DNA from 2 places in the Microbacterium pseudoresistens genome. Region 2 is predicted to be linked to the other one. Evidence: predicted binding sites of a transcription regulator. Region 2 holds the regulator's gene; the other holds the start of a gene.
What was found. Region 2 encodes HrcA, which represses chaperone genes, less so after heat shock. Its sites were predicted from a motif close to TTNGCACTCGNNNNNNNCGAGTGCNAA; they were not measured.
Positions count from the first base shown of each region.

Region 1: groL (chaperonin GroEL) is a predicted target of HrcA. The motif match lies at 3,690-3,716, and genes of this name have one in related genera.

Region 1 covers NZ_JACCBH010000001.1:434,058-439,273, reverse strand. Annotated here, with positions in the region: gene BKA02_RS02155 (DsbA family protein) at 114-1,064, shown strand; tRNA gene BKA02_RS02150 (tRNA-Thr) at 1,134-1,209, shown strand; gene BKA02_RS02145 (hypothetical protein) at 1,289-1,486, shown strand; gene BKA02_RS02140 (nitroreductase family protein) at 1,558-2,172, opposite strand; gene msrB (peptide-methionine (R)-S-oxide reductase MsrB) at 2,169-2,594, opposite strand; gene BKA02_RS02130 (DUF3263 domain-containing protein) at 2,709-2,966, shown strand; gene BKA02_RS02125 (LytR C-terminal domain-containing protein) at 3,029-3,643, shown strand; gene groL (chaperonin GroEL) at 3,754-5,216, shown strand, end outside.
Region 2 covers NZ_JACCBH010000001.1:2,441,627-2,446,842, forward strand. Annotated here, with positions in the region: gene lepA (translation elongation factor 4) at 1-301, shown strand, start outside; gene BKA02_RS11990 (DUF1990 domain-containing protein) at 353-1,006, shown strand; gene hemW (radical SAM family heme chaperone HemW) at 1,020-2,237, shown strand; gene hrcA (heat-inducible transcriptional repressor HrcA) at 2,324-3,358, shown strand; gene dnaJ (molecular chaperone DnaJ) at 3,378-4,487, shown strand; gene BKA02_RS12010 (16S rRNA (uracil(1498)-N(3))-methyltransferase) at 4,495-5,216, shown strand, end outside.

The DNA.
Region 1 (5,216 bases), 2.0 Mb from region 2:
TGCGCAGGGCGATTCGTCTGGGGTTTTCTCAGCCTGCCTGGCTAGCATCGTCCTCGGTCCTGTGAACGCAGCGGCCGGGGAGATCCGTCCCCCGATCTGTCTCAAGAGGAACGATGTCGAGCGACGAAACGCCGAACGTACCCACCCCTCGCCATTCGCGCGAGGCGGTCAGGGAGAAGGCACAGCAGGTGCACGCCCAGCAGTCCCGCGCGCGGATCATGCGACGGACGATCATTGCGCTGGTCGCCGTCGTGGTGGTCGGTGCGGCGGGAGCGGGTGTGGCCTGGGCGGTCGGATCGGCCATGTCGAAGCCGACGGCGTCGCCCAGCAACATGGACGATGACGGCGTGGTCGTGCGCGAGGCTTCTTCGACCTCCGTGGCGCAGGGAGCGCCTGATGCGGAAGCGACTCCTTCGTCCGAGACGGATGGCGCCGAGGCGACCCCGACGCCTTCGCCCACGGTCGACGCGGACGCGGTCGACATCCACATCTACGTCGACTACCTCTCGCCCGGTGCCGGCGAGTTCGAGCGGGCGAACACACGTCAGCTCGTGAGCTGGATCGACCAGGGCGCGGCCACCGTGTCGTATCACCCCGTGTCGTTGCTGACCGCCAACTCGAACGGCACGAAGTACTCGCTGCGCGCGGCCGCCGCCGCGGCGTGCGTGGCTTCGTTCGCGCCCGACAAGTTCTATGCCTTCAACCACGAGCTGCTCGTGAACCAGCCCGAGCTCGACAGCGACGGCCGCACCGACATCGAACTGGCCGACCTCGCCCAGGCCGTCGGCGTGGACGACGTCGCCGGTGTGCGCGGCTGCATCGAGAAGAAGAGCTTCACCAGTTGGGCGAAGGATGCCACGAGCCGTGCGCTGGAGGGCCCGCTGCCGGGTTCGGACGACCTCGTGCTCAACGGTGCGCCGATGATCGTCGTGAACGGTCAGGCCTACGCGGGTGCGCTGGACGATCCGGCAGAGTTCTCGCAGTTCGTGCTGTCGATCGCCAGCGACGCCTACTACTCCACGCCCAAGCCCACGCAGACGCCGACGGAGACCCCCGCGGCCTGATCCGGGCGGCGAAGAACGCCTGCCGGCGCCGGTAGGCTGGATCGACGCCGGTCGTTCGCGATGCGGTGCGCCGACTTAGCTCAGCTGGTAGAGCACCTGTCTTGTAAACAGGCGGTCGCGGGTTCGAGTCCCGCAGTCGGCTCCACGTGGCCAGCGGGTCCCTTGCGCTCGGTGGATGCTCGGCCTAGCCTGGCTATCCACCTCAAGAGAAAGGGGGGCTCAACATGGGTTTCTTGGACGATGCGAAAGAGACGATCGGCGAGGCCGCGAAGCAGGCCGGTCGTGCTGTCGAGGACGGTGTCGACAAGCTGAAGGACAAGGCCGACGAGCTCAAGGCCGACGCTGACGTGAAGAAGGCGGAAGCCGAGCGCGACGCCGTCAAGGCGCGCAACGACGTCAAGGACGAACTGCGCGACAACTGAGCTCGCTGACGAAGAGGAGCCCCCTCTCGGCCCGATGGCCGGGAGGGGGCTCCTCTGGGAGAACCCACTTGTCAGGATGACCCCTTGTCCTTCTTGCGCTTCTTGTCCTTCTTCGTCTTCTCCAACGTCGAGGCCGCCACTACGGTCGGCCCGTCCGCCGGCATCGGTGTGAGAAGGGCGTCGGCGTCAACGGGCGAGCGACGCCCCGAAGCGCGCTCGGGCCTGCCCCCGACATACAGCCAGCCCAGCAACTGCTCGTCGGGCGCGAGCCCGTGCGCGGCGGCGACGGCAGGATGCCTCGTGTAGCCGCCGGTGCGCCAGATCACGCCCCAGCCCGCCTCATCGAGCAGCAGGCTCAGCACGTGCGCGACACCCGCGGCCACAGCCTCCTGCTCCCAATGCGGCACCTTCTCGCTGCGGCGGAAGCTCGCCACGACGGCGATGAGCAGCGGCGCTCGCAGGGGCTTGGTCGACGGCTCGTCGGCATCCTGCGCCACCGCGATGGCGGCGCCGAGCCGGTGGCGGGCATCGCCGCGCAGCTCGATGAGCCGCCACGGCTGCAACGAGGAGTGGTCGGCCACGCGGCCGGCCGCGGCGATCAGCGTCAGCAACTCGTCGCGGTCGGGTGCCTCATCGGTCACCTTCGACCACGACCTGCGCGCGAGAACCGCCTCGAGTGCGCTCACTCCTCGCTCTCCGCCGCCTCGCCGCTCGTGGGTCGGAAGCTCAGCGCGACCGAGTTCATGCAGTACCGGTCACCGGTGGGCGTGCCGAAACCGTCGGGGAAGACGTGCCCGAGGTGCGATCCGCAGGCGGCGCAGCGGACTTCGGTGCGCACCATGCCCAGACTGGAGTCCTCGATGAGTTCGACGGCCTCCGGGCGGATCGACTCGTAGAAGCTCGGCCACCCGCACCCGGAGTCGAACTTCGTGCCGCTGCGGAACAGCTCCGCCCCGCACGCGCCGCACGTGTACAGGCCGGCGCGCCCCTCGTCGAGCAGCTCACCGGTCCACGGGCGCTCGGTGGCGGCGGTGCGCAGCACCGCATACTGCTGCGGGTCCAGCTCTTCGCGCCACTGCTCTTCGGTCTTGCTCACGCGGTAGTCCATGGTGCACATCCTCTCGCCTCCATTCTCCCTCCCTCCACGCCAGGTGAGGCCGGTTCCGCGGATCGCGGAGGTGGATGCGCGGCCTCCGCGATCCGCCGACGTAGCCTGAACACGATGACCCAGCAGCTCTCCGACCGAGACCGCGCGATCCTCGACTTCGAGGCGCGCAGGCCGCAGCACGGCGGCGCCAAGGAGGAGGCGATCCGCAACGAGCTCGCCCTCACCCCCGCGCGCTACTACCTGCTGCTGGACCGGATCATCGACGACGGCGCCGCACTGGCTCACGACCCCCTCCTCGTGCAGCGCCTTCGCCGTCGGCGCGACGACGCCGAGCGACGCAGGGCGGCGCGGCTGGCGGGCGCGACCGGCTGACGGGATCGCGCGCCGTCCGACCCGCTCAGGATCGCCCGACAGCGTGCCGCTAACATCGAGGGGTGTCAAAACCCGTACGCGATCGCTTCGACGATGTCCCCCGCGCGCAGGGTCGTGTCGGCGCGCACCGTGCCGAGAACCCGGGCATGAACGGATGGATCGTGCTGCTGTGGTCGTTCGTGGCCGCGCTGGTGCTCATCGTCGGCGGCATCTTCGGGGCGATGGTCGCGATGGGAAAGATCACGCTGGGCCCTGATGCCGTGGCCACCGCGCCCGCCCCGTCGCCCACCGAGACCGGGACGATCGACACCTCGTACGCGGTGCTCGTGCTCAACGCGACCGCCGGCGACGGCCTGGCGGCGGGCATGCGCGACACCGTCGTGAACGCAGGATGGCCCGCGGAGTCCGTGCTCCCCGGCAACGCCGATGTCACCGACTTCCCGGAGACGATCGTCTACTACCAGAGCGACGAGGACCGGGCGGCCGCGCTGGGCCTGGCAGAGGTGATCGGCGGGGCGAAGATCGCCCAGAGCGACGTCTATGCGAACGACGTGAGCGACGGGCAGAAGCAGCTCACCATCGTGATCGGCATGGATCGGGCTCCGGTCCCCGAGGCGCCCGCCGACGGCGGCACGGACGGGTCGACGGACGACTCCGGCGACGGCTCCGCGCAGTAGCGATTCCGGCGGCTTGCACTCGCAGGGGTCGAGTGCCAGAATGGCATTAGCACTCACTGTTGACGAGTGCTAACACTCAACGCCTACGTCCAGGAGGGACGACAGTACTCATGGCAAAGATCATCGCTTTCGATGAGGAGGCCCGTCGCGGTCTCGAGCGCGGCCTGAACATCCTGGCCGACGCTGTCAAGGTGACGCTGGGCCCGCGTGGCCGCAACGTCGTGCTCGAGAAGAAGTGGGGCGCCCCCACGATCACGAACGACGGCGTCTCCATCGCCAAGGAGATCGAGCTCGACGACCCGTACGAGAAGATCGGTGCGGAGCTCGTCAAGGAGGTCGCCAAGAAGACCGACGACGTCGCCGGTGACGGAACCACCACGGCCACCGTCCTCGCCCAGGCGCTCGTCCGCGAGGGCCTGCGCAACGTCGCCGCCGGCGCCGACCCGATCTCGCTCAAGCGCGGTATCGAGAAGGCCGTCGCCGCCATCACCGCCGAGCTCGGGGAGAGCGCGAAGGAGATCGACTCCAAGGAGCAGATCGCCGCGACCGCCTCGATCTCGGCCGCCGACCCGGAGATCGGCGAGCTCATCGCCGAGGCCATCGACAAGGTCGGCAAGGAGGGCGTCGTCACCGTCGAGGAGGCTCAGCAGTTCGGCACCGAGCTCGAGCTCACCGAGGGCATGCGCTTCGACAAGGGCTACCTGAACCCCTACTTCGTGACGGACCCCGACCGCCAGGAGGCCGTCTTCGAGGAGCCCTACATCCTCATCGCGAACCAGAAGATCTCGAACATCAAGGATCTCCTGCCCGTCGTCGACAAGGTGATCCAGGACGGCAAGGAGCTCGTCATCATCGCGGAGGACGTCGAGGGCGAAGCGCTCGCGACTCTCGTGCTGAACAAGATCCGCGGCATCTTCAAGTCCGTCGCCGTCAAGGCCCCCGGCTTCGGCGACCGCCGCAAGGCGCAGCTGGGCGACATCGCCATCCTCACCGGCGGCGAGGTCATCACAGAGGAGGTCGGGCTCAAGCTCGAGAACACCACCCTCGACCTGCTGGGCCGTGCGCGTAAGGTCATCGTCACCAAGGACGAGACCACGATCGTCGAGGGCACCGGCGACGCCGAGCAGATCGCCGGCCGCGTCACGCAGATCCGTCGCGAGATCGAGAACACCGACAGCGACTACGACCGCGAGAAGCTCCAGGAGCGCCTCGCCAAGCTCGCCGGCGGCGTCGCCGTCATCAAGGCGGGTGCGGCGACCGAGGTCGAGCTCAAGGAGCGCAAGCACCGCATCGAAGACGCCGTCCGCAACGCGAAGGCCGCGGTCGAAGAGGGCATCGTCGCCGGTGGCGGTGTGGCCCTCATCCAGTCCGGCACCAAGGCGCTCTCGGGCCTGAAGCTCGAGGGCGACGAGGCGACCGGTGCGAACATCGTCAAGGTCGCCATCGAGGCGCCGCTGAAGCAGATCGCCCTCAATGCGGGCCTTGAGCCCGGCGTCGTCGCGAACAAGGTCTCCGAGCTCCCCGCGGGCCAGGGCCTGAACGCCGCGACCGGCGAGTACGGTGACATGTTCGA
Region 2 (5,216 bases):
GGCCTACGCCTACGGCACGATGATGGCCGAGCGGCTGCGCAAGCTCATCCCTCGCCAGCAGTTCGAGGTGCCCATCCAGGCGGCGATCGGCGCGCGGATCATCGCCCGCGAGACCATCCGCGCCATGCGCAAGGACGTGCTCGCCAAGTGCTACGGCGGCGACATCAGCCGCAAGCGCAAGCTGCTCGAGAAGCAGAAGGAGGGCAAGAAGCGCATGAAGATGGTCGGCCGGGTCGAGGTCCCCCAGGAGGCGTTCATCGCTGCGCTGTCGGGTGATGTCGAGGGCAAGGACAAGAAGTAGGGATCGCGCCGGTGGAGTGCCTCCACAGGTACGGCAAGTAGGGTGAAGATCATGCGCCGCGGAACATTCCGAGAAGGCACGGTGGACTATGCCGCCGTCGGAGCCACGCACGCCCCCGACCTCATGCAGTACCCGCCCGAGCGCAGCATTCCCGCTGAGGAGTCGTGGCGGATCGGCAGCGGCGAGGAGCGGTTCCGCACGGCGGGCGATGCCCTGCTGTCGTGGACCGCGCAGCGCGCGGCCGGACTCTCGCTCGAAGACCTCCGCCCGGCATCCGGCCCGAGCTACGCCGGCGTGAGCTTCGATGCCGAGGGTGCCCCGATCGCGCCGAGCAAGAACGAGGTAGAGCAGCGCTTCGATGCGAGCGGCACGCCGTTCGCCGGCCCCGGCATGACCCTGAAGCTGCGCGGTCGCGTCGACGGGATGAGCGCCGATGCCGAGCTGCGCGTGATCTCGGTGACCGAAGAACCCCGCTGCATCGGCTTCGTGCTGGGCACCATGGGCGGATCGGTCGTGAGCGGCGAGGAGTCGTTCCAGATCGACTGGCACGAGGACAGCGATGAGGTGTGGTTCACCGTGCGCGCGTTCGACGCGCCGGTCGCCTTCGTCTACCGCACGATCCCCGCCCTGGTGCGCCGTCGCCGCAAGACGCTGTTCGCCCGCTACCTGCGCGCGATCTCCCCGCTGTACGCGACGCCGGTCTGATGGCGATCCGCTGATGGGCGGGCCTCTGCCGGACGGGGATCCCGCGCCATCCGACGGTGCACTGCCCGCCGATCTTCCCATCGATCCGGAGGCGCCGTTCTCGGCGTATCTGCACGTGCCGTTCTGCCGGGTGCGCTGCGGATACTGCGACTTCAACACGTACACGGCCACCGAGTTGCGGGGGGCGCGGCAGGATGCGTATGCCGACACGCTGCTCGAGGAGGTGGCGCTGAGCCGCACGGTGCTGGCCGAGGCGGATGCGCTCCGACCGCTCGACACGGTGTTCTTCGGCGGAGGAACGCCCACGCTGCTGCCGGCGGGAGACCTCGGCCGGATGCTGCACGGCGTCGTCGACGCGTTCGGCATCCGCCCCGGAGCGGAGGTCACGGTCGAGGCGAACCCCGACACCGTGACACCGGCCGTCGTCACCGAGCTCGCCGCATCCGGGGTGACCCGCATGTCGATCGGCATGCAGTCGGCCGTGCCGCATGTGCTGGCAGCGCTGGACCGGACGCACCGTCCGGAGAACGTGCGCACGGCCGTCGCGGCGGCGCGCGAGGCGGGGCTCGACGTCAGCCTCGATCTCATCTACGGCGCCCCCGGCGAGTCGCTGGCGGACTGGGAGCGCTCGCTCGGTGCCGCGCTCGAGCTGGACCCCGACCACATCTCGGCCTATGCGCTCATCATCGAGGACGGCACCAAGCTCGCCCGTCAGATCCGCCGCGGCGAGGTGCCCGCACCCGACGACGACCTGCAGGCCGACATGTACGAGCTCGCCGATGCGCGGCTCGCCGCTGCCGGGTTCTCCTGGTACGAGGTGAGCAACTGGGCCCGCACTCCCGAGCAGCGCTCGGCGCACAACCGCGCGTACTGGCGCGGCGCGGACTGGTGGGGCTTCGGCCCCGGTGCGCACAGCCACATCGCGGGGCTGCGCTGGTGGAACGTGAAGCATCCCGCCGCCTACGCCCAGCGGCTTGACCGGCGTCTCTCACCGGCCGCAGCGCGAGAGCGCCCGGATGCGGATGCGCGTGATCTGGAACGCATCCTGCTGCGCTCACGCATGGCCGAGGGGCTTCCCGTCGACCTGCTGCGCCCCTCCGTGCGCCCGCGAGTGGCGGGGCTCATCGCCGACGGTCTCGTCGACGGGGCGGCCGCGGTGTCGGGTGCGCTCGTGCTGACGCTGCGCGGGCGACTGCTCGCCGACGCGGTCGTGCGCGCGCTGACCGACTGAGAGCGCGCCGGCCAGGCCGCGCGGCGCTCAGGAAGCACGCGCTAGAATTGGCACTCCCGCAGGACGAGTGCCAATGAGGAGGCGAGATGGTCAGCGAACGGGGCCTTCAGGTGCTCCGAGCGATCGTGGAGGACTACGTCTCCACGAACGAGCCGGTCGGCAGCAAGTCGATCGTCGATCGTCATGCCTTCGGTGTGTCGGCCGCGACGATCCGCAACGACATGGCCCAGCTCGAAGACGAAGAGCTGATCGCCGCACCGCATACGTCCTCCGGCCGCGTGCCCACCGACAAGGGCTACCGCGTCTTCGTGGATCACCTCGCGCGACTCCGCCCGCTCTCCACGGCGCAGCGCAGCGCGATCACGACCCTGTTGTCGGAACCGACAGACCTCGACGACGTCATGGCCCGCACAGTCCGCGTGCTCACCCGTCTCACCGGTCAGGTCGCGCTCGCGCAGTACCCCTCGTTCTCGCGCGCGAGCGTGACGCACGTCGAACTCGTGATGCTCGCGCCCAACCGGCTCCTCATCGTACTGGTGACCGACGGCGGAGGCGTGTCGCAGCGCATCGTCGGCCTGCCGTCAGACATCGATGAGCTCGACCTCTCGACCCTGCGCGCACGTCTGTCGGTACAACTGACCGGACGATCCGTGCGGCACGGACTCGAGGGCATCGGCGCGTTCGTCGATGCGCCCGAAGGATCGGCCATGTCGGGAGTGCAAGGGGCGATATCGCGGGCCATCGCCGAGGAACTGGAGGAGTTCCGTCAGGACAAGCTCGTGATGGCGGGGGCGGCCACGCTCGCGCGACGCGAGCAGGACTTTCGCGGCAGCATCCACCCGTTGCTGGAGGCCATCGAGGAGCAGGTCACGCTGTTGAGGCTCATGACGCAGATGCAGGCGGATGCGCAGGGCTTGGCGACCAGCATCGGCGCCGAGAACGAACCCTTCGGATTGACCGAGGCATCGATCGTGGCCAGTGACTACGTGGCCTCCGGGGGTACGGCGCGCCTGGGCGTGATGGGGCCGACCCGCATGGACTACCCGAGCAACCTCGCTGCCGCGCGGGCCGTGGCCCGCTATCTGTCGCAGTTGCTCGACGACGACGAATCGGCTCGCTGAGCGGGCCGGGAAGGTGAAAGTGGCTGATCACTACGAGGTGCTCGGGGTGTCGCGAGACGCCAGCGAGGACGAGATCAAGAAGGCCTATCGGCGCCTGGCGCGCCAGCTTCATCCGGATGTGAATCCCAGTGAAGACGCGGCCGAGCAGTTCAAGCTCGTGACCCACGCGTACGACGTGCTCAGTGACGCCGACTCGCGCCGTCGCTACGACATGGGCGGCGACGAGGGCGCCGGCGGATTCGGCGGATTCGGCGGGTTCGGCGACATCTTCGAGACATTCTTCGGCGCGGGCGGAGGCGGCCGGGCGGCTCGTCCGCGTTCACGCCGGGAGCGGGGTCAGGATGCGCTCGTGCGCGTGACCCTCGACCTCGGCGAGGTCGTGTTCGGCGTGCACCGCGAGATCGAGGTCGACACGGCGGTGCTGTGCGAGACGTGCCAGGGCTCGTGCTGTCAGGAGGGCACGGCCCCGGTCACCTGCGACATCTGTCAGGGCACCGGTCACGTGCGTCAGCAGGTGCGCAGCCTGCTCGGCAACGTCGTCACCTCGGCGCCGTGCGGATCGTGCGAGGGGTACGGCACGACCATCCCGTATCCGTGCGCCACGTGCAACGGGCAGGGCCGAGTGCGCTCGCGCCGAACCGTGGGGCTCGACATCCCGGCCGGCGTGGAGACCGGGCTGCGTCTGCAGCTGCCCGGCTCCGGCGAGGTGGGGCGCGCGGGGGGCCCGAACGGCGACCTGTACATCGAGGTCACCGTCGCCCCGCACGCCACGTTCAGTCGCGAGGGCGACGACCTGCTCGCCACGTTGGAAGTGGCCATGACCGACGCCATCCTCGGCACGACGACCACGATCGACGGCCTCGACGGGCCGGTCGACCTCGAGGTGCGCCCCGGCGTACAGGCCGGCGACGTGCTCACGATCAGAGGCCGCGGCATCACTCCGCTGCGCGGATCGCAGCGGGGCGACCTGCGCGTGGGAGTGCAGGTGCTCACGCCCACGCGTCTGGACGGCAAGGACCGCGCGCTCGTCGAGGATCTCGCCAAGCGGCTGAAGGCGCCGTCGCCGAAGCTGTCGGAGTTCCACCAGGGCATGTTCTCGAAGCTGCGCGACAAGTTCCGGAACGGCTGATCCGGCCATGGCCCTGCACTTCCTCACCCCGGATGCGGCGACCGCCGAGGTCGGCGGGCTCGTCGCGCTCACCGGTGCCGAGGCCAGGCATGCCGCCGTCGTGCGGCGCCTGCGCACGGGCGAGCGGATCACGCTCGGAGACGGTCGCGGCATCTGGCTGGAGGGCGCCGCCGAATCCGTGGCCCCCGATCTGGTCGAGGTGCGCGTCGATGAGCGTCGCGAGGTCTCGGAGCCTGCGCCGCGCATCCTGCTCGCCCAGGCGCTGGCCAAGGGGGATCGCGACGAGCTCGCGGTGCAGGCGGCGTGCGAGCTGGGCGTCGACGCTGTCGTGCCGTGGCAGGCCGCACGCAGCGTCGTGCGCTGGGAGGGCAAGAAGGCGGCCAAGGGCCGCGAACGCTGGGCGAGCATCGTCCGCGAGGCCGCCAAGCAGGCGCACCGGGCCTGGGTGCCCGAGGTCGCCGAGGCGGAGACGACCGGCCAGCTGGCCCGACGTGCGGCCGAGGCGAGGATGCTCATCCTCGATCCGACCGCCGAGACCCGACTCAGCGCCATCGACGCGGATGAGCGCGACATCGTGCTCGTCGTCGGCCCGGAGGGCGGCATCACGCCGGACGAGCTGGATCGGCTCTCTCAGGCCGGAGCGGAGCGCGTTCGACTGGGCGACACGGTGCTGCGCACCTCCACGGCCGGCCCCGCAGCCATCGCGGTCCTCTCCGCCGCGCTACGCCG